Regions from separate parts of the Teichococcus cervicalis genome, predicted to be linked through region 2. Evidence: predicted binding sites of a transcription regulator. Region 2 holds the regulator's gene; each other region holds the start of a gene.
What was found. Region 2 encodes LexA, which represses DNA repair genes until DNA is damaged. Its sites were predicted from a motif close to TGTTCTANNTANGTTC; they were not measured.
Positions count from the first base shown of each region.

Region 1 (9,536 bases), on a different contig from region 2:
CATAGCCGCTGCGGTTGAGCATCCTCAGGACGCGATCCGCGACAATCCGGGTCGCAAAGTCATGAAGCTTGCGCGCTGGCTTGCCGCGCTCATCAAAGCCCAGCGCATAGGCCAGGCTCTCCGTGACCTCCTGCGCTGCGGCCAGGGACAGGTCTTTGGGCTCGTGGCCCCGCAGGTCTTGCTCGTCCATATCGCTCGCACTCCGTTGCCCCCGAAGCACCCTGGGGCACTGGATAGCGCGAGAACGTTAAGGGAACAAGTTGCCGGGGCGGTTTCCAGGCTGTTCCCGTGCGGTTCCGATATTTTCCACGTAGGTATTTGAATTTGTTTGATTAACGCATGCTCGGCATAGAAGTGGAAGCCGTTCAGGTACATGTCGAGCGCGCCGGGCGGCGCCTGGGATTGCAGCAGCGCGGCCCCGCCCTGCAGCGCCTGGCTGCGCGGCGTGGTGGGCTCGCCGGGCGGCGGGGGCGGATGGGCCGGCTCGGCCGCCAGGGCCTGGTGCGCCCGGCCGCAGGCGCAGAAGGCGAGGCCGGCGGCCAGGCCCGAGGCCAGCCGCCCCAGCAGGCGGCGCGGCAAGGCGGAGGCGGAGGCGGAGGCGGAGGCGGAGGCGGAGGGCGAGGCGGTCATCGGGGCATCCCTGCAAGGCGGCAGGAAGGCCAACCGCGCGGCGCGCCGCGGGTTCGCGGGCCCGCCGCCACGGGGGGCGGCGGGCCGTCAGGCGGGACGGATCAGGCGGGGCGGCGGCTCAGTTCTTGTCGCCCTCGCCGCCGCCCCCTTCCGCGTCCTGCGGCGAGGGGCGCACCAGCACCAGGCTGACCGTGCCGCCACGGCCGATCTGGCTCACCCGCAGATAGGAGGGGCGCGGCGTCGGGGCGATGGCGAGGCGGGAGGCGAGCCCCTCGGCATCGTCATTCTCGGCCAGCACCGTGCCGTTCTCGTCGAGCCATTCCAGCACGCTGTCGCTTTCGGCGCCGAGATTGTAGGTCATCGCCAGCAGCGGGCGGCCGTCATTCGGCAGGGCGTAGACGGCGGCCTGGCGGTCCAGCAGCTCCAGCGACACCGCCTCGCCCAGCACCAGGGCCGGGCGGCGGGCGGCGGCGGCGATGTCGCGCGCCGGCTCGCCCTGGGCGGGGACGGCACCACCCGCGCTGCCGCCCGCGCTGCCACCGGTACGCCCGCCGCCCGCATTGCCGCCGCTGCCCTGCACCACCAGGTCGAAGCGGCCGCCACCCGGGTTCAGCAGGGTGATGCGCAGGAAGGCGGGGCGCTGCCGGGCGCGGCGGGTGTTGATGCGCGAGGCGAAGCCCTGCCCGCCATCATCATCCTCGGCCAGGACACGGCCATTCTCGTCGAGCAGCGCCAGCACCGTGTCGGTGTCGCCCTGCAGCTCGCGCGTCTCGATGGTGTACTGGCCGTCCTGCGGCAGGGCGAAATAGGCGGTCTGCCGCGGATCCAGCTCCAGCGTCTGCCGCCCCGGCTGCAGCGGCGGGCGCTGGCGCGCGGTGCGCAGATTGGTCGGGAAGGGCGGCGGCGGGCGCGGCGTCTCGCGCAGCAGCAGCAGGTCGAAATGGCCCGGCATGCGCTCATAGGTGCTGACGCGCAGCACCAGCCGCCCATCCGGCGGATCGTAGAGCGGCAGCTCGGAGGCGAGGCTGTTGCCGACATCGTCATTCTCGGCGATGACGGTGCCGTTCTCGTCCAGGAGGGCGAGGATGGTGTCGGTGTTGTTGCGCAGGTTGCGGGTGACCGCGACCAGCCCGGCGCGATCACTGGGCAGGGCAAAATAGGCGCTCTGGTTGCGCCGCAGCCGCAGGCTGCGCGACATGCCGGGCTCCAGCGCCGGGCGGCTCGCCGCATCCTCCAGCGTGGTGGCGAAATCGGCCGGCGGCGGCGGGTCGGTCTTGACCAGCAGCAGCTCGAAATTGCCGCCGGTGTCGCCGAGCGTGCTGGCGCGCAGCAGGGCGACGCGCTGCTCCGGCGCGATCTCCAGCCGCGAGGAGAGATCCTGCCCGCCGCCATCATCATCCTCGACCAGCACGCGGCCGCGCGGGTCGAGGGCGGCCAGCACCGTGTCGGTGCCGCGGTCGAGATTGCGGGTGATCACCGTGTAGCTGCGCCCCGCCTCCTCGGCGACGCGGAAGAAGGCCGACTGGCCGCGCCAGAGCTGCACGCAGAGCGGCCGGTCCGGATAGAGCGGCGGCAGCACCTCGGCCTCGTCGCGGCTGACCGGCAGGCGCTCCGGCATCTCGGAGGTGCATTCATACATGCCACGGGTGCGCGGCCGCTCGGCGCTGGGGCCGCCCGACTTGCCCGGGCCGTTCTCCGGCCGGGCCTGCGGGCCGGGCGCGGGCGCGCCCTCGCGCCGGGTCTGCGGCGGGGTGGGCGGGACGGGGGCGGGCGGCGTGGGCGGGATGACGCGCGGCGCCGGCGGCTGCGGCGCCTGGGCGCGCGGCGCGGGCTGCGGCGTCGGTGGCGGAGTCTGGGGCGCGGTCTGGGGCGGCGTCTGGGCCTGGGGCGCCTGGCCTTGCGGCGCCTGGGCCAGGGCGGCGCCACCGGGCAGCGTCGCCAGCGTCATCAGGGCCAGGGCCAGAGCCTTGCGCCCGCCGAACCATGCCCGCTCCCGCGGGGCGCCGGCCACGAACTGCGCCATGCGCGCCATCCTCCTGCAAAAGCCAAGCTGCTAACTCGCGCCGCGCTGCGGCAGCAATCGGCCGCCGGATCACGTTCCAGGGCGTGGCGGGGCCGAGGCGGGAACCGGGCGGGAGGAAACCCCGGCGCGGGTGATTTGTTCTTGTTATGTTCGCTCATCCCGGCTTAGGCTTGACGCATGGCCCTCCCCCCGGATTCGCCCCCACCAGGCCCGTCCCGCCCGTCCCGGCGGCCCTCACCGCCGCCCGCCTCTCTCCTGCTCCCTCCCGCGCCCTCCCCTGCGGCCCTCCCCCGGCCGCTGCCCGCGCCCGGCGGCGCCGCGGAAGGGTGAGCGGGTGCCGTGCCGGCCTCCCCCGACCAGCTGGCGGCGCTGCGCCACCGCCTCGCCCGCATCGAGCGCGGCCTGGGCGAGGCCGCGCCGCCGCCGCTTCCCCTCGCCCCCGCCATCGACCGGCATCTGCCCGAGGGCGGGCTGGCGCGCGGCGCGCTGCATGAGGTGATGGCGGCCGATCCCGGCGCCGCGCTCGGCTTCTGCGCCCTGCTGCTGGGCCGCGCCGGCGGCACGGTGCTGTGGATCGCCCCCCGCTCGGACGCGCTCTGGCCGCCCGGGCTGCGACCGCTCGGCCTGCCGGTGGAGCGGCTGGTGCTGGCGCGCTACCGCCAGCCGCAGGAAGGGCTCTGGGCGCTGGAGGAGGCGCTGCGCAGCCCGGCGCTCGCCGGCGCGCTGCTGCAGATCCCCAGCCTGCCGATGCTGGCCGCCCGCCGGCTGCAGCTGGCGGCCGAGGCCGGCGGCGGCATCGGCCTGCTGCTGCGCGACGCCGCCGCGGCGGATCCCGACGGCCCCGCCCCCGGCGGCGCGGCCAATGCGCTGACCCGCTGGCACATCGCCTCGGAGCCCGGCGGCGAGGCCCCCGATGCCGCCCCGGTCTGGCGCCTGCGCCTGCTGCGCTGCCGCGGCGGCCGGCCCGGCGCCTGGCGGGTAGCGGCGGGGTCAGGGGGGCTGCGCGTCACCCCGGCCGCGCCCGACCTTCCGGCGCCCTTGCCACTGTCCTGGCCCGCCCCACCCCCCGCCGCCCGGGCCCTGGCGGCGCGGCCATGAGCCGCCGCTACCTCGCCCTCGCCCTGCCCTGCCTGCCGCTGGACCGGCTGCGGCGGCTGATGCCGGAGCTGGCCGGCCAGCCGCTGGGCTGCTGGGCCAGCCTGGGCAGCCAGCGCCTGCTGACCGCCGCCGAGGGGCCGGGGCTGCAGGCCGGCCAGGCCCTGGCCGATGCCCAGGCGATCTGCCCCGGGGCGCTGCTGCTGCCCGCCGCGCCGGAGGAGGATGCGGCGCTGCTGCAGCGCCTGGCGCTGTGGTGCCTGCGCTTCACCCCGCTGGTGGCGCTGGATGGCGAGGACGGGCTGCTGCTGGACACCACCGGCGCCACGGCGCTGTTCGGCGGAGAGGCGCGCTATCTCGCCAGCGTCGCCGCCGCGCTGCGCCAGGCCGGCTTCCGCCTGAGCGCCGCCCTGGCCAGCCATGCCGGCACCGCCGCCGCCCTGGCGCGCGATGGCAGCGGGCGCGACCATCTGCTGCCGCCGGGGGCGGAGCGCGCGGCCCTGGCGCCGCTGCCGCTCGCCAGCCTGCGCCTGCCGCAGGAGGTGCTGCTGGGCCTGGCGCGGCTCGGCCTGCTGCGGGTGGGGGAGGTGCTGCGCCAGCCGCGCGGCCCGCTGCTGCGCCGCTTCGGCCCGGCGCTGCTGGACGCGCTGGACGACGCCACCGGCGAGCGGCCGCGCCCCTTCCGCTCGGTGCGGCCGCCGGCGCGCTTCCTGGCACTGCGTGGCTTCCTGGAGCCGATCCTGACCCGCCCGGCGATCGAGGCGGCGCTGGACGACCTTCTGAAGGAACTCTGCGCCGCGCTGCAGGCCGCCGGCCAGGGCGCCCGCCGGCTGGAGCTGCGGGCCGAGCGGGTGGACCGCACGCGGCAGGCCCTGCCGCTCGGCCTCGGCGCCGCATCGCGGGAGGAGGCGCATCTGCGCCGGCTCTTCGCGCCCTTGCTGGACCGGCTGCAGCCCGATCTCGGCTTCGAGCGCATGGCGCTGGAGGCGCTGCTGGTCGAGCCGCTGGGCGCCCGGCAATCCGGCCTCTCCGGCGTGCCGGAGGGCGCGCTGGCGGGGCTGCTGGACCGGCTGGGCCAGCGCCTGGCGCTGCAGCGCTTCCAGCCGCTGGACGGGCACTGGCCGGAATACGAGGCCGTGCCGCTGCCCGGCCTTCGAGGCCGCGCTGCCGCTGGAGGAGCCGGCCGCCTGGGGGCAGGAGGCCCGCCCGGTGCGGCTGCTGGCCGAGCCGCTGCCGGCCGCCCCCGCAGCCTCCCCGCCCCTGGCCTGGCCGCCGGAGCTGGCGCTGCCGGCCGCGCCCTGGCCGCCCGCCCCCCCGGCCGCGCTGCGCCTCGGCCGGCAAATCTTCCGGGTGATCTCCTGGGAAGGGCCGGAGCGGCTGGAGCCGGAATGGTGGGGCGAGGATGCCGCCCGCCCGGCGCGCGACTATTACCGCGTGCAGACGGCGGAGGGGCCGCGCCTCTGGCTCTGCCGGCTGGTCGAGCCCGGCGCCGGCCCGGCCCGCTGGTTCCTGCATGGCTATCTGGCCTGATCCATGTCCCCTGGGCATCCCGGCTTCGCCGAGCTCGGCGCGCGCTCCAATTTCTCGCTGCTCGACGGCGCCTCGCATCCCGAGGAGCTGGTGCTGACGGCAAAGGCCCAGGGCCATGCCGGGATCGGGCTGTGCGATGTGAACAGCCTGGCCGGGGCGGTGCGCGGCCATGTCGCGGCGCGCGAGGCCGGGCTGCCCTATGCGGTCGGCGCCCGGCTGGTGCTGGAGGATGGGCAGCACTGCCTGGCCTGGCCGGTGCACCGCGCCGGCTATGGCAGGCTGACGCGGCTGCTCTCGGCGGCGCGGATGCGCGGCGCCAAGGGCGAGGGCCGGCCGACGCGGCAGGAATTGCTGGAGCATGCGCAGGGCTGGTGCCTGGCGCTCATCGCCCCCGCCCGCCCCGACGCGGCTTTCGCCGCGCGCTTCGCGCAGGATGCGGCGGCGCTGCGCGGCGCGCTGGAGGGCCCGCTCCATTGCGCCACCGCCTGGCGCTTCGACGGGCGCGACGCGGCGCGGCTGGACCATCTGGAGGAGCTCGCCCGGCGCGCCGGCGGCGCGCTGCTGGCGGCGGGGGATGTGCGCTACCACCAGCCCTCCCGCCGCCGCCTGGCCGATCTGCTGACCGCCATCCGCCTCGGCCGCACGGTGGACCGGCTGGGCCGCGCCGCCGAACCCAATGCCGAGCGGCATCTGCGCCCGCTGCCCGAGATGCGGCAGCTTTTCGCCCGCCATCCGCAGGCGCTGGCGCACAGCCTGGATATCCTGCGGGCGACACGCGGCTTCTCGCTGGCCGAGCTGCGGCACGATTATCCGGACGAGATCCTGGAGCCCGGCCGCACCGCGCAGCAGACGCTGGAGGCGCGGGTCGCCGAGGCCGCCGCCACGCGCTGGCCGCAAGGCGTGCCGGAGGACATCGCGCGTCGCCTGGCGCATGAGCTGCGGCTGATCGCGCAGCTCGACTACGCGCCCTATTTCCTGACGGTGCATGAGATCGTCCGCTTTGCCCAACAGCAGAAAATCCTCTGCCAGGGGCGCGGCTCGGCGGCGAATTCCAGCGTCTGCTATGTGCTCGGCATCACCGCCATCGACCCGTCGCAGCATGATCTGCTGTTCGAGCGTTTCGTCTCCGCCAGCCGCGACGAGCCGCCCGACATCGATGTCGATTTCGAGCATGAGCGGCGCGAGGAGGTGATCCAGCACATCTACCAGCGCTATGGCCGCGAGCGCGCCGCGCTGGTGGCGACCGTCATCCGCTACCGCCCGCGCTCGGCCCTGCGCGAGGTGGGCAAGGCGCTCGGCCTGTCGGAGGATGTGACGGCGCGGCTGGCCAAGGCGAGCTGGGGCCCGGGGCGCGACCTCACCTTGGCCGAGATCGCCCGCGGCGAGGGTCTGGACCCGGCCGATCGCCGCCTCGGCCTGGCGCTGGAACTGGCCGAGGAGATCCAGGATTTCCCGCGCCATCTGGCGACGCATGTCGGCGGCTTCGTCATCGCGCATGGCAGGCTGACCGAGACGGCGGTGATCGGCCAGGCGGCGATGGAGGACCGCACCGTCCTTGAATGGGACAAGGATGATATCGACGCGCTCGGCCTGCTGAAGGTGGATGTGCTGGGGCTCGGCATGCTGTCCTGCCTGCGGCGCGGGCTCGACCTGCTGGCGCGGCACCATCGCCGCCCCATGGCGCTGCACGATATTCCGCAGCACTGCACGGAAACCTTCGCCATGCTGCGGCGGGCGGATTCCGTCGGTGTCTTCCAGGTGGAAAGCCGGGCGCAGATGAACATGCTGCCGCGGCTGAAACCGGAGAAATTCTACGACCTGGTGGTGCAGGTGGCGATCGTGCGGCCGGGCCCGATCCAGGGCGACATGGTGCATCCCTATCTGCGCCGGCGCGACGGGCTGGAAAAGGTGACCTACCCCTCGCCATCGCCCGCGCATGGCGACCCCGACGAACTGAAAAAAGTCCTGGGCCGCACTTTGGGCGTGCCGCTGTTCCAGGAGCAGGCGATGCGGCTCGCCATCGTCGCCGCCGGCTTCACCCCGGACGAGGCCGACCGGCTGCGCCGCGCCATGGCCACCTTCCGCGCCCCCGGCACCATTTCCCTCTACCGGGAGAAGCTGGTGAACGGCATGGTCCGGCGCGGCTACGAGGAGGAATTCGCAGCACGGGTCTTCGCCCAGATCGAGGGCTTCGGCAGCTATGGCTTCCCGGAAAGCCACGCCGCCTCCTTCGCGCTACTCGCCTATGCCTCGGCCTGGCTGAAGCGCTGGCACCCTTCGGTGTTCGCCGCCGCGCTGCTGAACTCCCAGCCCATGGGCTTCTACGGCCCCGCCCAGCTGGTGCGCGACGCGCGCGAGCATGGCGTCGAGATCCGCCCCATCGACGTCAATGCCAGCGCCTGGGATTGCGCCCTGGAACCCGCCCCCGCCAGCGCCGAGGGGCTGGCGCTGCGCCTCGGCTTCCGCCTCGCCGCCGGCCTTGGGAAAGAGGAGGGAATTCGCATCCTCGACGCCCGCGCCGCCGGCAATGGCGCGCCCTTCGCCTCGCCCGAGGAGGTGGCGCGCCGCGCCCGGCTCGGCCGCCGCGCCATGGAGGCGCTGGCCCGCGCCCGCGCCTTCGAGGCGATGGGCATCGACCGCCGCGCCGGCCTCTGGGCCGCGCAGGCGGTCGAGGATACGGCCCTGCCGCTGCTGCGCCTGGCCGGCGAGGCCGCCGCCGCCGGCGAGCCGCCCCTGTTGCGCGAACCGCCCCCCGATTTGCCCGCCGAGCGCGAGGGCCAGGCCATGGCGCAGGATTATGCCGCGACCGGGCTGACGCTGGGGCGCCACCCGCTGGCGATGCTGCGGCCGCGCCTGGCGGCGATGGGCTGCATCGACAGCCGCGACCTGGCCCGGCTGCGCCCCGGCCGGCTGGTGCGGCTGGCCGGGCTGGTGCTGATGCGCCAGCGCCCGGGCACCTCCAAGGGGGTGATCTTCGTCACCCTGGAAGACGAATTCGGCACCGGCAATCTGGTGGTCTGGGCGGAACTGGCACGGCGCGACCGCGCCGCCCTGCTCGGCGCCCGGCTGATGCTGGCCGAGGGCCGCATCGAGCGGGCCGAGGGCGAGGTGCCGATCCTGCACCTGCTCTGCCGCCGCCTGACCGATCTGACACCGCTGCTGGACGGGCTCGGGCGCGGCGATCCGGAAACGATGGCCGCCCCGCCCGGCGGGTCCGGACCCGGCGCCCCCGGGCCCGGCGCGCTGCCGCCGCTGCGCCTGCCGCCCAGTCGCGATTTCCGCTGAGGGCGCGGCTCAGCCTTCCCGGCTCCCCCACCGCCGCTGACCTGCGCAGCCTCCTGTATCCGCTTCGCGAGTCAGCGCTCGTCCGGGGCCAGCACCAGGGCGGTGGCCAGCCGGTTGCGGCCGGCCGCCTTGGCCTTGTACAGCGCCGTATCCGCCGCCTGCAGCAGCGCCTCCGGCATCGCCATGCGGCCGCCGATGCGGGCCAGCGCGGTGGCGGCGCCGATGCTCAGCGTCACGCTGCGCGGCAGCTCCGGCTTGTCCTCATGCGGGATGCCAAGGTCGCGCACCGCCTGCAGCATCCGCTGCGCCACATCCAGCGCGCCGGCCGCGCCGGTGCCGGGCAGGATCGCCGCGATCTCCTCCCCGCCATAGCGCGCCACCAGATCGCCCGGCCGCCGCGCCGCCCCCGCCACCGCGCTGCAGACGGCGCGCAGGCAGTCATCCCCCACCTGATGGCCATAGCGGTCGTTGAACAGCTTGAAGCGGTCGACATCCATCAGCAGCAGGGACAGCTCCGTGCCCTCGCGCAGCGTGCGCGCCCATTCGGTCTGCAGCGCCGCGTCGAAGCGGCGGCGATTGGCGATGCCGGTCAGCCCGTCCTGGTTGGCGAGGTCGCTCAGATGCGCCTCCAGCGCCTTGCGGTCGCGGATGTCGCGCAGCGCCGAGACGATGGCGCGGAAGGCCCCGGTGACCGGGTCGCACGCCACCCGCGCATGCGCCTCCACCCAGTGCAGCCGGCCGTCGCTGCGGCGCAGCCGCGCCTCGCGCCGGAACTCCAGCAGCCGGCCCGCCACCATGGCCTCGATATCCGCCATCACCGGGCCCAGATCCTCGGGCAGCAGATAGTCGGAGGGATGCAGGCCCAGCAGCGCCGCCGGCTCCACCTCGAACATCTGCCGGGCCGAGGCGGAGGCGAAGAAGATCCGCCCCTCCGCATCCAGCTTGGTCAGCAGATCCGCGCTGCTGTCCACCA
Region 1 covers NZ_JAUTAJ010000002.1:434,606-444,141, forward strand. Annotated here, with positions in the region: gene QE401_RS02740 (hypothetical protein) at 1-190, opposite strand, end outside; gene QE401_RS02745 (hypothetical protein) at 749-2,653, opposite strand; gene QE401_RS02750 (ImuA family protein) at 2,993-3,751, shown strand; partial or broken gene QE401_RS23060 (Y-family DNA polymerase) at 3,811-4,707, shown strand; gene QE401_RS02755 (hypothetical protein) at 4,958-5,278, shown strand; gene QE401_RS02760 (error-prone DNA polymerase) at 5,282-8,563, shown strand; gene QE401_RS02765 (sensor domain-containing diguanylate cyclase) at 8,635-9,536, opposite strand, start outside.
Region 1: QE401_RS02750 (ImuA family protein) is a predicted target of LexA. The motif match lies at 2,790-2,805, and genes of this name have one in related genera.

Region 2 (9,536 bases):
TGATGCGGATCACCGGCTTGACGCCCTCCGGCGCCTCGGACGGGTCGCGGTCGCGCCAGCGGCCGTCATAGCGCGGCGGGCGGCCTTCCTTCATCGCCGTCTCGCGCATCTCGGCGAGCTCTTCCGGCGTGCAGTAGCAGCGATAGGCCTTGCCGGCGGCCAGCAGCTCATGCGCCACGGCGGCGTGGCGCGGCTCCTGCGCGGTCTGCATCACCGGCGGCTCGTCCGGCGTCAGCCCCAGCCATTCCAGGCTGTCGAGGATCTGCTGCACCGCCTCGGGCGTCGAGCGCTGGCGGTCGGTGTCCTCGATGCGCAGCAGATACTGGCCGCCATGGTGGCGGGCGAAGAGGAAGTTGAAGAGGGCGGTGCGCGCCCCCCCGATATGCAGATACCCGGTCGGGGAGGGGGCGAAACGGGTGCGTACGGTCATTGCTCGGCCAATTCCTTCGAGCCGGTGCTTCTACCACCACACACCCTCGCTGTAGAGTGCGCGTGTCGGTTGAGAAGCCATGCCCTCAGATCACGCCATCGCCGCGCCGCATGCCACCGCCGCCCCGCGGGCGCGGCCGCGGCGCGGCCTGGCCCTGGCGGGGCGGGGCGTTGCGGCGGGTGTGGCGGCGCGGCTGGAGGCGGAATGGGCCCGGCTGCCGCTGTGGTGGCCGGTGGCGCTCGGACTCGGGCTGCTGCTGTATTTCGCGCTGCCTGTGGAGCCATCCGCCGCCTGGCTGGGGCTGGCGCCGCCGCTGCTGGGCGCCGCCCTCTGGCTCGGCCGGCGCGGCCGGCCGCTGCCGGGGTGGTGGCTGGGGCTGCTGGGCTGCGCCGCCATGGGCTTCGGTTGGGGGGCGTGGCAGGCCGCGCTGCAGCCGCCGCCGCTCGACCTGCCCGCGCGCGCCGTGCTGGTGCGGGGCGAGGTCGCCTCGGTGGAGCAGCTGCCCGGTGCGCTGCGGGTGACGCTGCGCGGCGCCGTCTGGGCGGAGGGCGCGGCGCCGGCGCCGCGGCTGATCCGCCTGCGGCTGCGCGCCGGGGATCCGCTGCGCCCCTGGCCGGGCGAGGTGCTGCGGGTGCGCGCCCTGCTGCGCCCGCCGCCGGCGCCGGCCGCGCCCGGCGCCTGGGATTTCCAGCGCGACGCCTATTTCTCGGGCCTGGGCGGCTCCGGCTTCGCCATCGGTCCGGCCGAGCGGGTCTCGGCCCGGGCGAAGGGCGGCGACGGGCTGGCGGCGGGGCTGCGCGCGCGGCTGGAGCGGCGGGTGATGGACAGCCTCTCGGCCGCCGGTTTCCCGGGGGCCAACGGGGCGATCAGCGCCGCCATGTTCACCGGCAGCCAGGCCGCCATCCCGGCCGAGGCGATGCAGGCCATGCGCGATTCCGGCCTGGCGCATCTGCTCTCCGTCTCCGGCCTGCATGTCTCCATCGTCATGGGGCTGGGCTTCGCGGTGACGCGCTTCCTGCTGGCGCTGTGGCCGGCGCTCGCGCTTCGCCTCGACAGCAAGCGGGTGGCGGCGCCGGTCGGGCTGCTGCTGGGCTTGCTCTATGTGCTGCTGACCGGGCTGCAGGTGCCGATGCTGCGCAGCTTCGGCATGGCGGCGCTGGTGGTGCTGGGCGTGCTGCTGGGGCGGCGGGCGCTGTCGCTGCGGGCGCTGGCCCTGGCGGCGGCCATCGTCATGCTGATGGCGCCGCAGGCGCTGCTCGGCCCCTCCTTCCAGATGAGCTTCGCCGCCGTGCTGGTGCTGATCGCAGGCGCCGAGGCGGTGGCGCCGCGCCTGGCCGCCTGGCGCCGCGCCGCGGCGGCGCGCCATGCGCTGCTGCCCTGCCTGCTCTGGCCGCTGGGCCTGCTGCTGACCTCGCTGCTGGCCGGGCTGGCGACACTGCCCTACGGGCTGCACCATTTCGGCCGGCTGCAGCTCTATGGGCTGGCGGCCAATATGGTGGCGGTGCCGCTGACCTCCTTCCTGGTGATGCCGGCCGGGCTCGCCGCCATGCTGGCCTGGCCGCTGGGGCTGGAGGATTGGCCGCTGTGGATCATGGGCTGGGGGGTGGAGGGGGTGCTGTCCGTGGCGCGCGGCGTCGCCGCCTGGCCGGGGGCGGCGCTGCCGGCGCGGCCGATGCCGGGCTGGGGGCTGGGCCTGCTGAGCCTCGGCCTGGTCTGGCTCTGCCTGTGGCGGCAGCGCTGGCGGCTCTGGGGGGTGCCGCTGATCGCGCTCGGCCTGCTCAGCGGCCTGGCGGTGCGGCCGCCGGACATCCTGGTCTCCTCCGATGCGCGGCTGATCGCCATCCGCACCGGGGCCGGGGTGGCGCTGCAGCGCCAGCCGGGCGGCACCGCCTTCCTGCGCGATTCCTGGCTGCGCGGCTGGGGCGAGGAGACGGGCAGCAGCCTGCCGATCGACCAGCCCGGCCTGCCGGGCCTGTCCTGCGACGCCAGCGCCTGCCGCTTCCAGCCCGATCCGGCGGGGCCGGCGGTGCTGCTGCTGCGCGCGCCGCGCCCGGCGTCGCGCGGCCGGGGCAGGGGGCCCGAGGCGGCCCCGCCCGAGCTGCGCGCCGAGCCGGTCTGCGGCCGGGCGGCGCTGCTGCTCTCGGCCGAGCCGATCCGTGGCCGCTGTGCGGAAAGCCTGGTGCTGGACCGCTTCAGCGTCTGGCGCGACGGCGCCCATGCGGTCTGGCTGCGCCCGGGCGGGGTGGAGATCCTGTCCGACCGCGCCTGGCGCGGCGCGCGGCCCTGGGTGCCGCCGCGCCCGCTGCCGCGCAACCGCGCTGCCCAGGCCAGCGCGGCGGCGGAGCCAGCGCTCAGTATCGGCGCAGCAGACCCACCAGACGACCCTGCACCCTGACCCGGTCGGGGCCGAAGATGCGCGTCTCGTATTGCGGGTTGGCGGCCTCCAGCGCGATGGAATTGCCCTTGCGGCGCAGCCGCTTCAGCGTGACCTCGTTCTCATCCACCAGGGCCACCACGACCGAGCCGTTCTCGGCCGTGTCGTCGCGGCGGATGATGACGGTGTCGCCATCCAGGATGCCCATGCCGATCATCGAATCGCCGGCGACCTCCAGCGCGTAATGATCGCCCTGGCCGAGGAGGGCCATCGGCACCTCGACACTGGCGCCCTGGTCGCGCAGCGCCTCGATCGGCAGGCCGGCGGCGATGCGGCCATAGAGCGGCAGCTGCACCGCCCCGGCCTCCGCCGCCGCATGCGCGACGCCGGGCAGGTTCGGCGCGAAATTGCCGCGGATGACATTCGGGGCGAAGCCGGGCGGCGCGAAGCCCGGCGCGGCCTCGGGGCGCGGCGCCTCGGCGGGGGCGGCCGTCTCGGCGAGGGGGGTGGGGGCGGCGGACTGGGCCAGGCTCTCGGGCAGGCGGATCACCTCCAGCGCGCGGGCGCGATGGGCGCGGCGGCGCAGGAAGCCCCGCTCCTCCAGCGCGGTGATCAGCCGGTGGATGCCGGATTTCGAGCGCAGCTTCAGCGCGTCCTTCATCTCCTCGAAGGAGGGCGAGAAGCCGGTGTCCCGCAGGTGCCGGTCGATGAACGTCAGCAACTCATGTTGCTTGCGGGTCAGCATGGGGGGCGCTCCCTGGCGGCATGGGGCAGCCGCGAACAAAGCGGCAACCAGAGAGATGTTCTACGAAAGTTCTTTCGCGCCGGTCAACTGCGGAATGCCGTATTTTCCGCGACTTGTCCCTGATGCCTGCGACGCTTCAGATGCCCAGCTCCGACAGCAGGATGATCTCGACCGTTTCGCCCGCCGGCAAGGCGGGGGCGTGCGGGGCGCGGCGCAGCAGCGCCTCGGCCCCGGCCAGCACCCGCATCATCGAACTGTCCTGGCGCTGCGCCGCGGTGACCAGCAGCTGGCCTTCTTCGCTGCGGCTGACGAAGGCGCGCATGTAGTCCTCTCGCCCGTCATTCTGCGGCAGGTCGGCGGCGGTGACGGCGCGGCGGAAGGGCGGCGCCGTGTCCGGCAGCCCGCTCAGCCGGGCGATGGCCGGCCACAGGAACAGCACGGCGCAGGTCAGCGCCGAGACCGGATTGCCCGGCAGGCCGAGCAGCGGGGTCTCGCCCAGGCGGCCCCAGATCAGCGGCTTGCCCGGGCGCATGGCGATTTTCCAGAAATCCACCTCGAGCCCCTGCGGGGCCAGGGCCTTCTGCACCAGATCATGCTCGCCCACGCTGGCGCCGCCGGTGGTGACCAGCAGGTCGCAGCCGCGTGCGGCGCGGGCGGCGCCGGCGATGCTCTCCACGCGGTCCTCGGCGATCGGCAGCACCACGGGCTGGCCGCCAAAGGCGCGCACCAGCGCCGCCAGCGCATGCGCGTTGGAGGAGACGATGCCGCCCTGCGGCAGCGGCTCGCCCGGCAGCACGATCTCGTCGCCGGTGGCCAGGATGGCGATGCGCGGGGCGCGGTGCACCGCGAGCCAGGGATGGTTGGCCGCCGCCGCCAGCCCGATATCGCGCGCCGTCAGCCGGCGCCCGGGAGCGAGAAGAATATCGCCGGCGCGGAAATCCAGCCCCTCGGGGCGGATCCAGCGCCCGGCGCGCACGGTTTCCCGCACCGTCACCACGCCCTCGCCGGCGGTCGCATCCTCCTGCAGCAGGATGGCATCCGCCCCCTCGGGCAGCACGGCGCCGGTGAAGATGCGCACCGCCTCGCCAGGGCCGACCCGGCCAGCGAAGGGATGCCCGGCCGGGGCGCTGCCGGTCACCCGGAGTGTCGCGCCCTCCACCCCATCGCCGGCGCGCAGCGCATAGCCATCCATGGCGGAGACGGCGGCGGGGGGCTGGGTCAGCCGCGCCGCCACCGGGGCGGCCAGCACGCGGTTCCAGGCCTCGGGCAGCGACACCGTCTCGGCGCCGGTGGCGGAGAGGGCGGCGAGGATGCGCGCCCTGGCTTCCTCGACCGGCAGCATCAGGCGGCGTCCCAGACGCCGGATTTGCCACCCGATTTATGGGCCAGCCCGATCCCCTCGATGCGCATGCCCCGGTCGATCGCCTTGCACATGTCATAGACGGTGAGCGCCGCGACCGAGACGGCGGTCAGCGCCTCCATCTCCACCCCGGTGGGGCCGGTGGTCTTCACCCGCGCCTCGATGGCGATGGCATTCTCGCCCTCCGGCACCAGGTCGAGCTGCACGGAGGAGAGCGCCAGCGGGTGGCAGAGCGGGATCAGGTCGGACGTTTTCTTGGCGGCCATGATGCCGGCCAGCCGCGCCACGCCCAGCACATCGCCCTTGCCGATGCCGCCCGTACGGATCGCGGCCAGCGTCGCCGGCGCCATCTCCACCCGGCCGCGCGCGATGGCGAGCCGGGCGGTGGCCGGCTTGGCCGAGACATCGACCATCACGGCACGGCCCTCGGCATCGAAATGCGTCAGCCCGCCGGGGCCCAGGGGCTGCCCGGCGGGCTGCTCGCCGCTGTCGCCGCTCACCCGGCCTGCACCATGGCACGGGCGGCGCCGGTGACGTCGGGCTGGCGCAGCAGATGCTCGCCCACCAGGATGCAGCGGGCGCCGGCATCGGCCATGCGGCGCACATCCGCCGGGTTGCGCAGCCCGCTCTCGGCCACCGGGATGCGGTCGGCCGGGATCAGCGGCACCAGCTCCTCGGCGGTCGCCAGGTCGGTCTTCAGGCTGCGCAGATTGCGGTTGTTCACCCCGATCAGCCGCGTGTGCAGGCCGAGCGCGCGGTCCAGCTCGCGCCGGTCATGCACCTCGGCCAGCACCGACATGTCGAGGCTGCGGGCGATCTCCTCCAGCTCCCGCGCCTGGGCGTCGGACAGCGCCGCCAGGATCAGCAGGATGCAGTCGGCGCCCATGGCGCGCGCCTCGAACACCTGGAAGGGGTCGATCATGAAATCCTTGCGCAGCACCGGCAGGGCGCAGGCGCTGCGGGCGGTCACCAGATCGGCCGGGCTGCCCTGGAAATAGGGCGCGTCCGTCAGCACCGAGAGGCAGGCGGCGCCGGCGGCCTCATAGGCGCGGGCCAGCTCCGCCGGCTCGAACGGGTCGCGGATCAGCCCGCCCGAGGGCGAGGCCTTCTTGATCTCGGCGATCAGCCCGATCCGCCCCTCGGCCACCGCCGAGCAGAGCGCGCCGGTGAAGTCGCGCGGCTTGTCGAGGTCGCGGGCGCGCTTCTCCATCTCGGCCAGCGGAGTGAGGGCGGCGCGCTCGCGCACCTCCACCTCCTTCTCGGCCAGGATGCGCAGCAGGGTGTCCGGCAGGGTGTCAGCGTTCATCGGTCTTCTCGGCGCGGGGGCGCGGCAGGCGGAGCGGGGCGAGGCGGGAGGCGGGCCGGGCCATCAGCCCGGCGCGGCCCCGGCAGGAGGCGGGGTGGCGGGGGCGGTGGCACGGCGGAGCTTCTGCAGCACGCCGAAGGCCGCGCCCTCGTCGATCGAGCGTGTGGCGCGTGCGGCGGCCTCGCGCAGATCGGTCGTTTCGCCGGCGACGACAAGGGCCGCCGCCGCGTTCAGCACCACGCAGTCGCGATAGGCGCCATGCGCGCCCTGCAGCAGCGCCTCCAGCGCCGCCGCATTCTCGGCCGGGTCGCCGCCGCGCAGCGCCTCCAGCGGCGCCTCGGCCAGGCCGGCATCGGCCGGCGTCACGGTGAATTCGCGGATCACCCCGCCCTTCAGCTCGACCACCTGGCTGGGGCCGGAGAGTGTCAGCTCGTCCAGCCCGTCGCCATGCACCAGCCAGGCATGCTCGCTGCCGGTGCGGGCCAGGGTCTCGGCCATCGGGCGCAGCCATTGCGGGGCGAAGGCGCCGGTCATCTGCCGCTTCACCCGCGCCGGGCTGGTCAGCGGCCCCAGCAGGTTGAAGATGGTGCGGGTGCCGAGCTCGACGCGCGGCCCGGCGGCGTGGCGCAGCGCAGCGTGGTGGCGGGGGGCGGCCAGGAACACCATGCCGGCCTCGCGCAGCACCCGCTCCAGCTCGGCGAAGGGCAGCTCGATATTGATGCCGAGCGCGGTCAGCGCGTCCGAGGCGCCGGATTTCGACGACAGCGCGCGGTTGCCATGCTTGGCCACCGGCACGCCGCAGCCGGCGACCACGAAGGCCGCGGCGGTGGAGATGTTCAGCGTGCCGGCGCCGTCGCCGCCGGTGCCGACCAGGTCGATGGCGTTCTCCGGCGCCTCGATCGCGGTCATGCGGGCGCGCATGGCGCGCACCGCGCCGGTCATCTCCGGCACCGTCTCGCCGCGCACGCGCATCGCCATCAGCATGCCGGCGATCTGGGCGGGTGTCGCCTCGCCGCTCATGATCACGCCGAAGGCGTGCTCCGCCTCGCTCTCCGCCAGGCGCTCGCCGGCCGCCAGTCGGGCCAGCACGGGTTTCAGGGACATCAGGGCATCATCCGGGCAGGGTCGCACACGGCGCAGGAAAGGGGGCGCAGGAAGGCAGAGGTCCGGCGGGGTGCGGCGCCGCTCCGCCCCGCCCCTGGAAGCCGCCACGCCACCAGCGCCAGCTCGTCGCGCGGGCGGGGCGGCAGGGCAGGGGCGGGGCAGGGGGTGGGAGGCTCGGGATCATGCTGGCGCGATCCTTCGCCCGCGCCGTCCGCGCGGTCAAGCACGGGCTCGGGACCGCAGGACCAAATCGGCACCGGCGCGGCCGCGCCGCGTGGCGGCCGGGCATGAAAAAGGCCGCGCGGCCCTGCCGCGCGGCCCTGGTCCTGGCCCCGGAAGGGCGGGCGCTCAGTTCGCCGGGCGAAGCTGGCGCAGGGCCTCCTCATTGTAGCGGACCTCGGCGCCGCGCCGCAGCGCGTCCAGATACTGCGCCTCCAGATCGGCCAGCATCGCCTGCTCCACCGTGCCGCGCACGCGGCCCAGCGCCAGCGGGTCGGAGGCCGGGTCGAAGGGCACCACCTGCATCACCTGGGCCACGACGAAGGCGTCGCGCGTCTCGGCCATGGTCGCCTCGTTCGGGGCGGCGGCGAAGATCGCCTGCACCACCTCGCCCGGCAGGCCCGGAAGCTGCGCGTCGCGCGCCAGCGGGCCGACGCGCTGGGCGGAGAGCCCCGCCTCCTGCGCCGCCTCGGCCAGGCTCTTGCCGCCGCGGGCGGCGGCAAGCAGCGCGGCCGCCCGCTCCTCCTGCGCGCGGCGGCGCGCATCGGCCAGATAGGCGGCGCGGACCTGCGGCTCCACGCTCTCGAAGGGGCGGAGCGCGGCCGGGATCACCTCCTGCAGCTCGAAGGCGAAGAGCGCGGTCTGCCCGGCCTCGGCCAGGCGCGGCATCTGCCCCTGCTCGGCGGCGAAGACGGCGCGCAGCGCGATGTCGCGCGCCTGGCCGGAGAGCGGCAGCGTGGCCTGGCCGCCCTCCTGGCTGCGGCCGGCGGCATCCACCACCGCCTGGGTCAGGCTGAGGCCGAAGCGCGGCGCCACCTCGGCCAGGCTGCCGCCGGCGGCCAGCGCATCCTCCACCTGGTTGGCGCGCTCATAGGCCAGGTCGGCGGCGCGCTCGCGCTTCACCTGCGCCTCCACCTCGGCGCGCACCGCCTCGAAGCCGCGATCCTCGCCGGCGGCGATGGCGGTGACATGCGCCACATGCCAGCCGAAGGGGCTCTGCACCGGCTCGCTCACCCCGCCCTGCGGCAGGGCGAAGGCGGCCTCGGCCAGCTCCGGCAGCGGCAGGCCGGCGCGGTCGCTCTCGCCGAGCTCGGTCGCCTGGCCGCCGGCGGCCTCGGCCGCCTGGGTGATGGCGGCGAAATCGGCGCCCTCGCGCCACTGGCGGGCCAGCGCCTCGGCCTTCTCCCGGTCCGGCAGCAGGGCCTGCTGCAGGCTGCGGCGCTCGGGCCGCTCATAATGGTCGCGATGCGCCTCGTAGGCCGCGCGCAGCTCCTCCTCGGTGGCCTGCACGTCGCCCATCACCGTCTCCGGCGACAGCACCGCCAGGGTGATGCGGCGGTATTCGGGGGCGGAGAAGCGGTCGGCATTGTTCTCGTGGAAGCGGCGCAGCTGCGCCTCCTCCGGCGCCGCCGGCTCGGGGGCCGCCGAGAAGGGCAGGCGCACCAGCTCGGCCACGCGCTGCTCGCGCTCCCAGGCCAGCAGCGGGCGGGTCAGCGCATCCGGCCCGGCGGCGCCGGAGCGCACCGCGCCCACCATCTGCTGCCGCTCCAGATCGGCGCGCAGCAGGTTGAGGAACTCGCCCTCGCTGAGCTGGTTGTTGCGCAGGAAGGAATCGAAGGCGATGCGGTTGAACCGCCCATCCGGTCCCTGGAAGGCCGGAATGCCCCAGACATACTCGCGCACCGCATTCTCCGGCACGGCGAGGCCGAGATGCCGCGCCTCCTGCCGCTGAACGCGCTCCATCACCAACCCCTCGACGGCCTGGCGGGTCAGCGCCTCGCTCATCGCGGGTGTGATGTCGAAGCTGCCGCCGAGCTGGCGCTGCACGCGCGCCGTCTCGCGCCGGGCGGCCGCCTGGGCCTCCGGCACTTCGATGGCGTCGCGGCCCACCCGGGCGACGGCGTTGTCGCTGCCGAACTGGCGGACGATGTCCTCGATGCCCCAGACGGCGAAGGAGAGCACCAGCAGCACGAAGAGGATTTTGGCGAACCAGGTGCC
Region 2 covers NZ_JAUTAJ010000004.1:1,126,601-1,136,136, reverse strand. Annotated here, with positions in the region: gene gltX (glutamate--tRNA ligase) at 1-430, opposite strand, end outside; gene QE401_RS09155 (ComEC/Rec2 family competence protein) at 510-2,825, shown strand; gene lexA (transcriptional repressor LexA) at 2,782-3,549, opposite strand; gene QE401_RS09145 (molybdopterin molybdotransferase MoeA) at 3,686-4,891, opposite strand; gene moaC (cyclic pyranopterin monophosphate synthase MoaC) at 4,891-5,322, opposite strand; gene trpC (indole-3-glycerol phosphate synthase TrpC) at 5,406-6,215, opposite strand; gene trpD (anthranilate phosphoribosyltransferase) at 6,279-7,319, opposite strand; gene QE401_RS09125 (peptidylprolyl isomerase) at 7,668-9,536, opposite strand, start outside.

Region 3 (9,536 bases), 480 kb from region 2:
CGGCCGGCTGTTCCTGAACGGCCAGGAGGTGCAGCGCGAGAGCCTCGGCCTCTACACGGTCGAGGGCGACGGGCCGCGCATGACGGTGCGCCGCTATCGCGAGACGCTGCCCGCCAGCACCGGGAACCAGGTGGTGCGGCACGAGATCCTGGAGGCCTCGGATGACGGCCCCTATGACAACACCCAGGAATTCGTCGTGCCCCAGGGCCATGTCTTCGCCATGGGCGACAATCGCGACAACAGCCTCGACAGCCGCGAGATGAACGCGGTGGGCTTCGTGCCGGTGGAGAACCTGGTCGGCCGCGCCGAATTCCTGTTCTTCAGCAAGGATGACAGCTCGCCCTGGTGGGCGGTGTGGGACTGGCCCTTCTCGATCCGCTGGGGCCGCCTGTTCTCGGCGGTGCGGTGAGGGGTTTCGGGGCATGAGCAAACCCGGTCCCGCCGCGCCAGCCGGGGCTGGCTTCCTGTCCCGCCTCGGCCATCACTTCGGCAACCCCGCCCTGCTGGAGCAGGCGCTGACGCATCGCTCCGCCGCCAACCCCCGGCGCGACATGCTCGATTCCAACGAGCGGCTGGAATTCCTGGGCGACCGCGTGCTGGCGCTGGTGATGGCCGAATGGCTGTCCGAGCGCTTCCCCTCCGAGCGCGAGGGGGCGCTGGGCAAGCGGCTCTCCGTCCTCGTCGCCGCCGAGACCCTGGCCAAGGTGGGCGAGGCGATCGGCCTGCCGGCCATGCTGCGCGTCCCCCCGGCCGAGGGCCGCACCGGCCTGCGCAGCCGCGCCACCGTCATCGCCGACGCGACCGAGGCGCTGATCGGCGCGCTCTATCTCGATGCCGGGCTCGAGGTGCCGCGCCGCTTCATCCGCCGCGAATGGGCGGAGTTCGTCGCCGCCGACCCGACGCCGCCCATGTCCGCCAAGAGCCGGCTGCAGGAGCACACGCTGGGCCGCGCCGAGGGGCTGCCGGAATACCGGCAGGTCTCGGTCACCGGCCCGTCGCACCAGCCCGTCTTCGTCGTCGCCGTGCGCGCCGGCGGGCGCGAGGCCGAGGGCCAGGGCGAATCCAAACGCGCCGCCGAGCAGGCGGCCGCCGAGGCCTGGCTGGCCGGGCTCGGCGACACCAAGTGAACTGATGAGATGAGTGACGAGACCCCTCCCCCCCCTGGCCAGCCCGCGCCGACCCCGGAACAGGACGCGTCCCTGGGCCCGACCCGCTGCGGCCTGGTGGCCGTGGTGGGCGCGCCCAATGCCGGCAAATCCACCCTGGTGAACCGGCTGGCCGGCGCCAAGGTCAGCATCGTCTCGCCCAAGCCGCAGACCACCCGCTTCCGCATCCGCGCCGTGGTGATGCAGGAGCGGACGCAGATCGTGCTGACCGACACGCCGGGCATCTTCTCGCCCCGCCGGCGGCTGGACCGCGCCATGGTCGCCGCCGCCTGGGAGGGCGCGCAGGATGCCGATCTCGCCCTGCTGATCGTTGATTCCCGCGCCGGCATGACCGAGGCGGTGGAATCCATCATCTCGGTGCTGAAGCGCTCGCGCGTGCCGATCTGGCTGGTGCTGAACAAGTCGGACCTGATCGACACCAAGAAGCTGCTGCCGCTGACCGCCAGCCTGAACGAGCAATTGTCCTTCGAGGAGACCTTCATGATCTCCGCCGAGAAGGGCGACGGGCTGGAGCGCATGATGACGGCGCTGGGCAAGCGCCTGCCGGAAGGCCCCTGGCTGTTCCCGGAGGATGAGCTTTCCGACCTGCCGGACCGCATGCTGGCGGCCGAGATCGTGCGCGAGCAGATCCTGCGCCAGACCCACCAGGAGGTGCCGCACCACACCACGGTGGAGACCGAGCAGTGGCAGGAGCGGCGCGACGGCTCGGTGCGCATCGACTGCACCATCTATGTCGGCCGCGCCACGCAGAAGGCGATCCTGATCGGCGATGGCGGCGCCAAGGTGCGCGCCATCGGCCAGCGCGCCCGCATGGAGCTGGAGAATCTGCTGGAGCGCCGCGTCCACCTGTTCCTGAACGTCAAGGAACGCCAGGGCTGGGATGAGGAGCGCGCCCGGCTGCGCGCCATCGGCCTGGATGATGCCGGCTGAGGTTTCCCCCCTGATGGCGGGTGCAGGGGACCCTGTCCCCTGCCGGGGGAGTTTGAGGGGGCAGAGCCCCCTCAATCCCGGCTGATGGAATGGCAGGCCCCCGCCATCGTGCTGGAGGCCCGCCCGCATGGCGAGGGCGCGGCGGTGGTCTCCGTCCTCACCGAGGAACACGGCCGGCATGCCGGGCTGGTGCATGGCGGCGCCTCCCGCGCGCAATCCGGGCTGTGGCAGCCGGGCAATCTGGTCGAGGTGCGCTGGCGCGGCAGGCTGGCCGAGCAGCTCGGCAGCCTTTCCGGCGAGATGGTGCACCCGACCGCCGCCCTGGCGCTGGATGAGCCGCTGACCCTGGCGCTGCTGCAATCGGCCTGCGCGCTGGCCGCCGACGCGCTGCCGGAGCGCGAGGCGCAGCCGCGCCTGTTCTCCGGCCTGCTGGCGCTGATGGCGCAGCTCGGCCGCGGCGCCCCGGCCCTGCTCGCCGACTATGTCCGCTGGGAGGCGCTGCTGCTGGAGGGCCTCGGCTATGGCCTCGATCTTTCCGTCTGCGCCGTCACCGGCGCGACCGAGGAGCTGACCCATGTCTCGCCGCGCAGCGGCCGCGCCGTCTCGGCGGAGGCCGCGGCACCCTATCGGGACCGGCTGCTGCCGCTGCCGCTGTTCCTGCTGGGCGGCCAGGATGAGCGCGACGCGGCGGAATGGCTGAAGGGGCTGCGCCTGACGGGTCATTTCCTGGAGCGCGATGCCTTCGGCGCCCGCAACCGCCCCTTGCCGCCGGCGCGGGAACGGCTGGTGTCGCGCATCGCCACGCTGCTGCCGGCGGAACCGAGGCCCGATGCTGCCCCCTGACCCGACCCATATCCTGCCCGACCTGCTGGAGCCCGGGCTGCGGCTGGTCTTCTGCGGCTCCGCCCCCAGCAAGCGGGCGGCCGCGGTCGGCGCCTATTACGCGCATCCGGGCAACAAGTTCTGGCGCATCCTGGCCAGCGCCGGGCTGACCGAGCGGCAATTGCAGCCCAGCGAGTTCCGCACGCTGCTGCGCTACCGGATCGGCCTTACCGACATGGCCAAGCACAGCTTCGGCAATGATTCCGAACTGCCGCCGGGCGCCTATGATCCGGTGGGGTTCGAGGCGCGGATCCGCGCGGTCCGGCCGAGGGCGGTCGCCTTCACCGCAAAGGCGCCGGCGGCGGCCTTCCTCCGGACCCGCACCGCCAGCCTGTCCTACGGGCCGCATCCCGGCCCGCCGGGCTTCCCGGAGATCTGGATCCTGCCCTCGACCTCCGGCCTGGCGACCAGCTTCTGGGATGAGCGGCCCTGGCACGCCCTGGGTGCCTGGTTCCGCGCCGAGCCCCCGCCGCCGCAGCCCCTCGAAGGCCCCGCATGAGCGATCAGCCCACCCCCGATTTCCGCGAGCTGGCGATCCGCTGGTTCGGCCAGGATTCCGACCTCTCGGAAGCCGAGCACCGCGCGCTCTGCCGGGCGCTGGAGCGCAAGCCGCTCAGCCAGGACACCAACGAGGCCTTCGCCGAGAAGCTGAGCTTCGGCGACCGCATCGCCGACCGGGTGGCGAGCTTCGGCGGCTCTTGGAGCTTCATCCTGCTCTGCATCGCGCTGCTGCTGTTGTGGACGGGCGCCAATGCCTGGCTGCTGAGCCGGCCCTTCGACCCCTACCCCTTCGTCTTCCTGAACCTGCTGCTGTCGATGATCGCGGCGCTGCAGGCGCCGATCATCATGATGAGCCAGAACCGCCAGGCGGCGAAGGACCGGCTGGTGGCGGCGCATGATTACGAGGTCAACCTGAAGGCCGAGATCGAGATCATGGCGCTGCATGAGAAGCTGGACCGGCTGCGCGCCGAGCAGATGGGCGCGCTGCTGGCCCAGCAGCAGAAGCAGATCGAGCTGCTGACCAGCCTGCTGGAGCAGGCAAGGCGCGGCTGAGGGCGCCGCGAGCGCGGCCCGCCCCCGCCCGGCCTCAGACCAGCTTGAACGCCGCCAGCCCGGTGTAGATCCCGAGCAGCACGATGGCGATGCTGCTGACCACCAGCAGCGCGTTGAACAGCCCGCCGCCATAGAGGCGCGGATCGGTCTCGGTCCGGCGCAGGTGCCAGACGGCGACCACCACGGCCAGCAGGAAGATGCCGGTGGCGACGCCGCCGATCTGCACCATCACCACCGGCGAGCGGACGAAGAGATAGGCCAGCCCCCAGACCAGCGGCAGGCCGATGGTGAAGAGGCGGATCCAGCGCAGCCGCGCCGCGGTGTCGTGCCAGTCCAGCACCTTCAGCTCGGCCAGCAGGTTGACATACATGCGCGACCAGCTCGGCACCGCGGCCCAGAGGGTGGAGCCCAGCACCACCACCGCGCCCACCAGGAACAGCAGCCCGGCCCATTCGCCCAGCGTGTCGGTGTACATGCGCGACAGCGCCGTGATCATCTCATTGCCCTGCGGCACCACGCCCTGCGGGTGCAGCACGGCGGCGCCCATGATGAAGAAGGCGATGGTGCCGAAGGTGTAGATCACCCAGGACAGGAAGGCGTCCTTGTACATAACGCGGATCCAGCCGCGGGCGCGGCGCTGCCAGGCCTCGCTGCCGTCATTCGGGCCGACATGGCGGGCATAGCCCTTCTCGATGCACCAGTAGGTGTAGAAGGTTAGCTCATCGGCGCCGACGCCGGTGATGCCGAACATGGCGATGGCGGCGCCGATGGCGCCCGCCGGGATCGCCAGCGACAACCCGCTGCCGATATCCTGCATCGAATAGGCGTAAGGGGTGAAGGGCAGGCCGAGAGCGATGCCGATGGTGATGAAGGAGAACACCACCACCAGGATGCCGGCGCCGCGCTCGATGCGGCTGTATTTGTTGCTGTAGAGCAGCGCGATCGAGCCGAAGGTGACGATCGCCGTCCAGATGGTGAGCGAGGTGCCGCCGAGCGGCGCGCCGCCGATCGGCAGCAGGATGCTCATGGCCAGCGCCGTGCCGCCCACCACGCCGCCCATCTGCAGCACCTTGGACAGCGCCATCAGCGCCCAGAGCCAGTTGATCCAGCCCAGCCCGCCGAGGCGGGGGCCCACCTTGTTGTAGCCGGTCAGCGCCGGCTGGCCGGTGGAGATGCACCAGCGCGCCAGCTCCACCTGCACCGCGACCTTCACGAAGGTGCTGAAGATGACCATCCACAGCAGCGCGAAACCCACCGTGGCGCCGAGGGTGGTGGTGACGATCAGCTCGCCGGAACCCACGATGGAGGCGCTGAGGATCAGCCCCGGGCCGAGATGCCGCAGCGAGTGCCGCCAGCCTTCCGGCGGCTCCAGGATGCCGTCCTGCGTCAGGCGATAGGGATCCTCCGGCGCCGCCACCTCCCGGTGCGCGACGGCCTCAGTATAGGCGCTCATTCCTGTCCATACTCCCGGTTGCCGCTGGTTTTTGAGGTTTGCGGCGGTTGTCCGACGACTATGGCCAGAGCCCGCGGGGGGCGTCACCCCGCCCCGGGCCGGGCTGGCGGTCTCGTGATGCGGTTGCGGCGCGGGTTTGTTCGCTTTATGTTCACGACATCGGCGCCATCCGGGGCCGGCGCGGCGGTCGCGGCCTTATCCTTCCCCTGGCGCCGCGGCCCGCGCTGCGCTAGCCCGCCCCTGATCCGCGCCAAGCGACTGCCTGGAGGTCCGCCATGCCCGACGATCTGACGACGCTGCCCGAAGGCGGGGAAGTGAGGCCGACGCATCTGGCCGACGCCCTGTCCGAGCGCTACCTGGCCTATGCCATGTCCACCATCACGGCGCGCTCCCTGCCGGATGTGCGGGACGGGCTGAAGCCGGTGCATCGCCGGCTGCTCTGGGCCATGCACCAGCTGCGGCTGGACCCGGCGGCGGGCTTCAAGAAATGCGCCCGCATCGTGGGCGACGTGATGGGCAAGTATCACCCGCATGGCGACGCGGCGATCTACGACGCCATGGTGCGGCTCGCCCAGGAATTCGCCGCGCGCTACCCGCTGGTCGAGGGCCAGGGCAATTTCGGCAATATCGACGGCGATAACGCCGCGGCCATGCGCTACACCGAGGCGCGGCTGACCGAGATCGCCAAGGCGATGCTGGAAGGCATCGAGGAGAACGCGGTCGATTTCCGCGCCACCTATGATGGCGAGGAGCAGGAGCCGATCGTGCTGCCCGCCGCCTTCCCCAACCTGCTGGCCAATGGCGCGGCCGGCATCGCGGTGGGCATGGCGACCTCGATCCCGCCGCACAATGCGGGCGAGCTGTGTGCCGCCGCTTTGGCGCTGATCGACAACCCCAAGGCCGAGCTGGACGCGTTGCTGGCAGTGATGCCGGGGCCGGATTTCCCGACCGGCGGCGTGCTGGTGGAGAGCCCCGAGGCGATCCGCGAGGCCTATGCCACCGGCCGCGGCGGCTTCCGCATCCGCGCCCGCTGGGCCGAGGAGAAGCTGAAGAACGGCACCTGGCAGATCATCGTCACCGAGATCCCCTACCAGGTCGCCAAATCTCGCCTGATCGAGCAGATCGCGCAGCTGATGGAGGAGAAGAAGCTCCCCCTGCTGGCCGATGTGCGCGACGAGAGCACCGATGTGGTGCGCATCGTGCTGGAGCCGAAGAGCCGCACGGTGGAGCCCGCCGTGCTGATGGAGACGCTGTTCCGCGCCACCGCGCTGGAGGCCCGCTTCCCGCTCAACATGAACGTGCTGGACGCGACACGCACCCCGCGCGTCATGGGGCTGCGCGAGGTGCTGCGCGCCTGGCTGGACCACCGGCATGAGGTGCTGGTCCGCCGCAGCGAGCATCGCCTGGCCGCCATCGCAAGGCGCCTCGAGATCCTCGAGGGTTACCTCATCGTCTATCTCAACCTCGATGAGGTGATCCGCATCATCCGCGAGGAGGACCACCCGAAGCCGGCGCTGATGGCGCGCTTCGATCTGACCGAGACGCAGGCGGAAGCCATCCTCAACATGCGGCTGCGCAGCCTGCGCAAGCTGGAGGAGATGGAGATCCGCAAGGAGCACAAGAAGCTCAGCGCGGAACAGAAATCCCTGCAGGCGCTGCTCGGCAGCGAGGGCAAGCGCTGGAAGCGCATCGCCGAGGAGATCGCCGCCACCCGCGCCCGTTTCGGCGAGGAGACCGAGATCGGCCGCCGCCGCAGCACGCTGGATGCCGCCCCCGCCGCCGTGGTGATCGATGAGCGCGCCTTCGTCGAGCGCGAGATGATCACCGTCATCCTCTCCGAGAAGGGCTGGATCCGCGCGGTGAAGGGCCACCTGCCGCCGGAGACCGAGCACAAGTTCAAGGAAGGCGACCGGCTGCGCGCCGCGCTGCATGCCGAGACCACCGACCGCATCTGCCTCTTCGCCACCAATGGCAAATGCTTCACGCTGAAGGCCGACACCATTCCGCGCGGCCGTGGCGATGGCCAGCCGGTGCGGCTGATGGTCGACCTGACCAATGAGGATGAGGTGGTCAGCCTGTTCGTCTGGCGGGCGGAGAAGAAGTTCCTCGTCGCGGCCAGCGACGGGCGCGGCTTCGTCGTGAAGTCCGAGGATCTGACGGCGGAGAAGCGCACCGGCAAGCAGGTGCTGCTGGTGGACAGCCCGGTGGAGGCCGCGCGGCTGATCCCGGCCGAGGGCGACACCGTCGCCATCATCGGCGAGAACCGCAAGCTGCTGGTCTTCCCGCTGGAGCAGGTGCCCGAGATGGTGCGCGGCCGCGGCGTGACGCTGCAGGGCTACAAGGATGGCGGCATGGCCGATGTGAAGGTGTTCAGCGCGCGCGAGGGCCTGACCTGGAAGATCGGCGACCGGGTGCGGCTGGAGACGGACCTGACCACCTGGCGCGGCAACCGCGCCGGCGCGGGCAAGCAGCCGCCGAACGGGTTCCCGCGGGCGAACAGGTTCGGGGAGTAGAAGTCCCCGTTCTTTTTTAGGAAAAAAGAACCAAAAAACTTTTATCCGTTGGCGTCCCGCCTCAGGCCATAGGCGGGACGCCAAATTGAAAGAAGTCTTTTTGCTTCTTTTTCTTCAGAAAAAGAAGATTCTTAAATGATCTTCTTCATATACCGGGCGTCCTCCCCATAGCTCGCCAGCTTCTCCGCCAGCGCTGGCGCCTCCACCACCGCGAAGCCGTGCCGCTGCCAGAAGGGCACCGAGCCATGCACGGCGACCAGCGCCATTTCCGGCAGGCCCCGGGCGGCCTGGTCCAGCAGCGGCATCAGCCGCGCCGCCGCGCCCAGGCCGCGCGCCTCCGGCCGCAGCGCCACATCGTGGATGTAGTAGCAGCCGGGCTGCCCGGGCAGCGCGCCGAGCGGCTCGTTCAGCGGCGGCGGGCGCATGGCGTGCCAGGGGTGGGTGAGCGCATAGCCCAGCGCCCTGCCCTCCCCTTCCAGCAGCCAGGCGCCGGCGGGGAACAGGCGCTGGCGCTCGGCCAGCACGGCGGCGTCCTCGGGGAAGTCGGCATGCACGCGGTCGGCGATGGCCATCACCGCCGGAAGGTCTTCCGGCGTCATCGGGCGCCACTCGGCCCTCATGCCAGGGATGCCTCCAGCGCCCGGCGGAACTCGGCGCTGTCGGGCACCACGCGGCTCGGGAACCAGTGGGCCAGGGCGGCCGTCGCGGCCGACCAGGTACTTGAAGAAGTTCCAGCGCGGCTCGCTGCCCTGCGTCGCGGCCCAGGCGAAGAAGGGATGCGCCTGTGGCCCCTTCACATGGGCCGGCATGGCCAGCGGGAAGGCCACGCCGAAGGTCGCCTCGCAGAAATCCTTGATGCTGGTGCTGTCCGACTGCTCCTGGTTGAAGTCGTTGGACGGCACGCCCAGCACCAGCAGCCCGCGCGGCCCGTACTGCTCGTGCAGCGCCTGGAGGCCGGCGAATTGCGGGGCGAAGCCGCAGAAGCTGGCAGTGTTGACCACCAGCACCGGCTTGCCGCGCCATTCGCCCAGGTCGATGACGCCGCCCTCGATGCTGTCGAAGCGGAAGGCGTGGCCGCCGGCATCGGCGGCGCGGGCCAGGCCGGGGGCTGCCAGCAGCAGCGGCGCCGCGCCGAGCAGGGCCCGGCGGGAGAGTTCAGCCATAGCGTTCCTCCATCCACGGGTCGCCCCGGTCATGATAGCCGCGCACCTCCCAGAAGCCGGGGCGGTTCTCGGCCAGGAAGGTGATGCGCTTCACCCATTTGGTGCTCTTCCAGAAATACAGATGTGGCACCACGACGCGCAGCGGGCCGCCATGCTGGCGGGTCAGGCGCTCACCATCCCAGCTGTGGGCCAGCAGGTTCTCGGGCCGCGCGAAATCCTCCAGCGTCAGATTGGTGGTGTAGCCGTCATAGGCTTCGAAGCTGACGAATTTCGCCTCAGGCCGCGGCCGCGCCAGCTCGAGCAGCGTGGTCACGGCGACACCGTTCCAGCTGTTGGAATAGCGCGACCATTGGGTGACGCAGTGGATGTCGTTGAC
Region 3 covers NZ_JAUTAJ010000004.1:649,162-658,697, reverse strand. Annotated here, with positions in the region: gene lepB (signal peptidase I) at 1-409, shown strand, start outside; gene rnc (ribonuclease III) at 423-1,127, shown strand; gene era (GTPase Era) at 1,137-2,096, shown strand; gene recO (DNA repair protein RecO) at 2,181-2,939, shown strand; gene QE401_RS06940 (mismatch-specific DNA-glycosylase) at 2,926-3,477, shown strand; gene QE401_RS06935 (DUF1003 domain-containing protein) at 3,474-4,031, shown strand; gene QE401_RS06930 (Nramp family divalent metal transporter) at 4,066-5,484, opposite strand; gene parC (DNA topoisomerase IV subunit A) at 5,760-7,997, shown strand; partial or broken gene QE401_RS23075 (GNAT family N-acetyltransferase) at 8,129-8,506, opposite strand; partial or broken gene QE401_RS23070 (glutathione peroxidase) at 8,614-9,160, opposite strand; gene QE401_RS06915 (sulfite oxidase-like oxidoreductase) at 9,153-9,536, opposite strand, start outside.
Region 3: parC (DNA topoisomerase IV subunit A) is a predicted target of LexA. The motif match lies at 5,622-5,637, and genes of this name have one in related genera.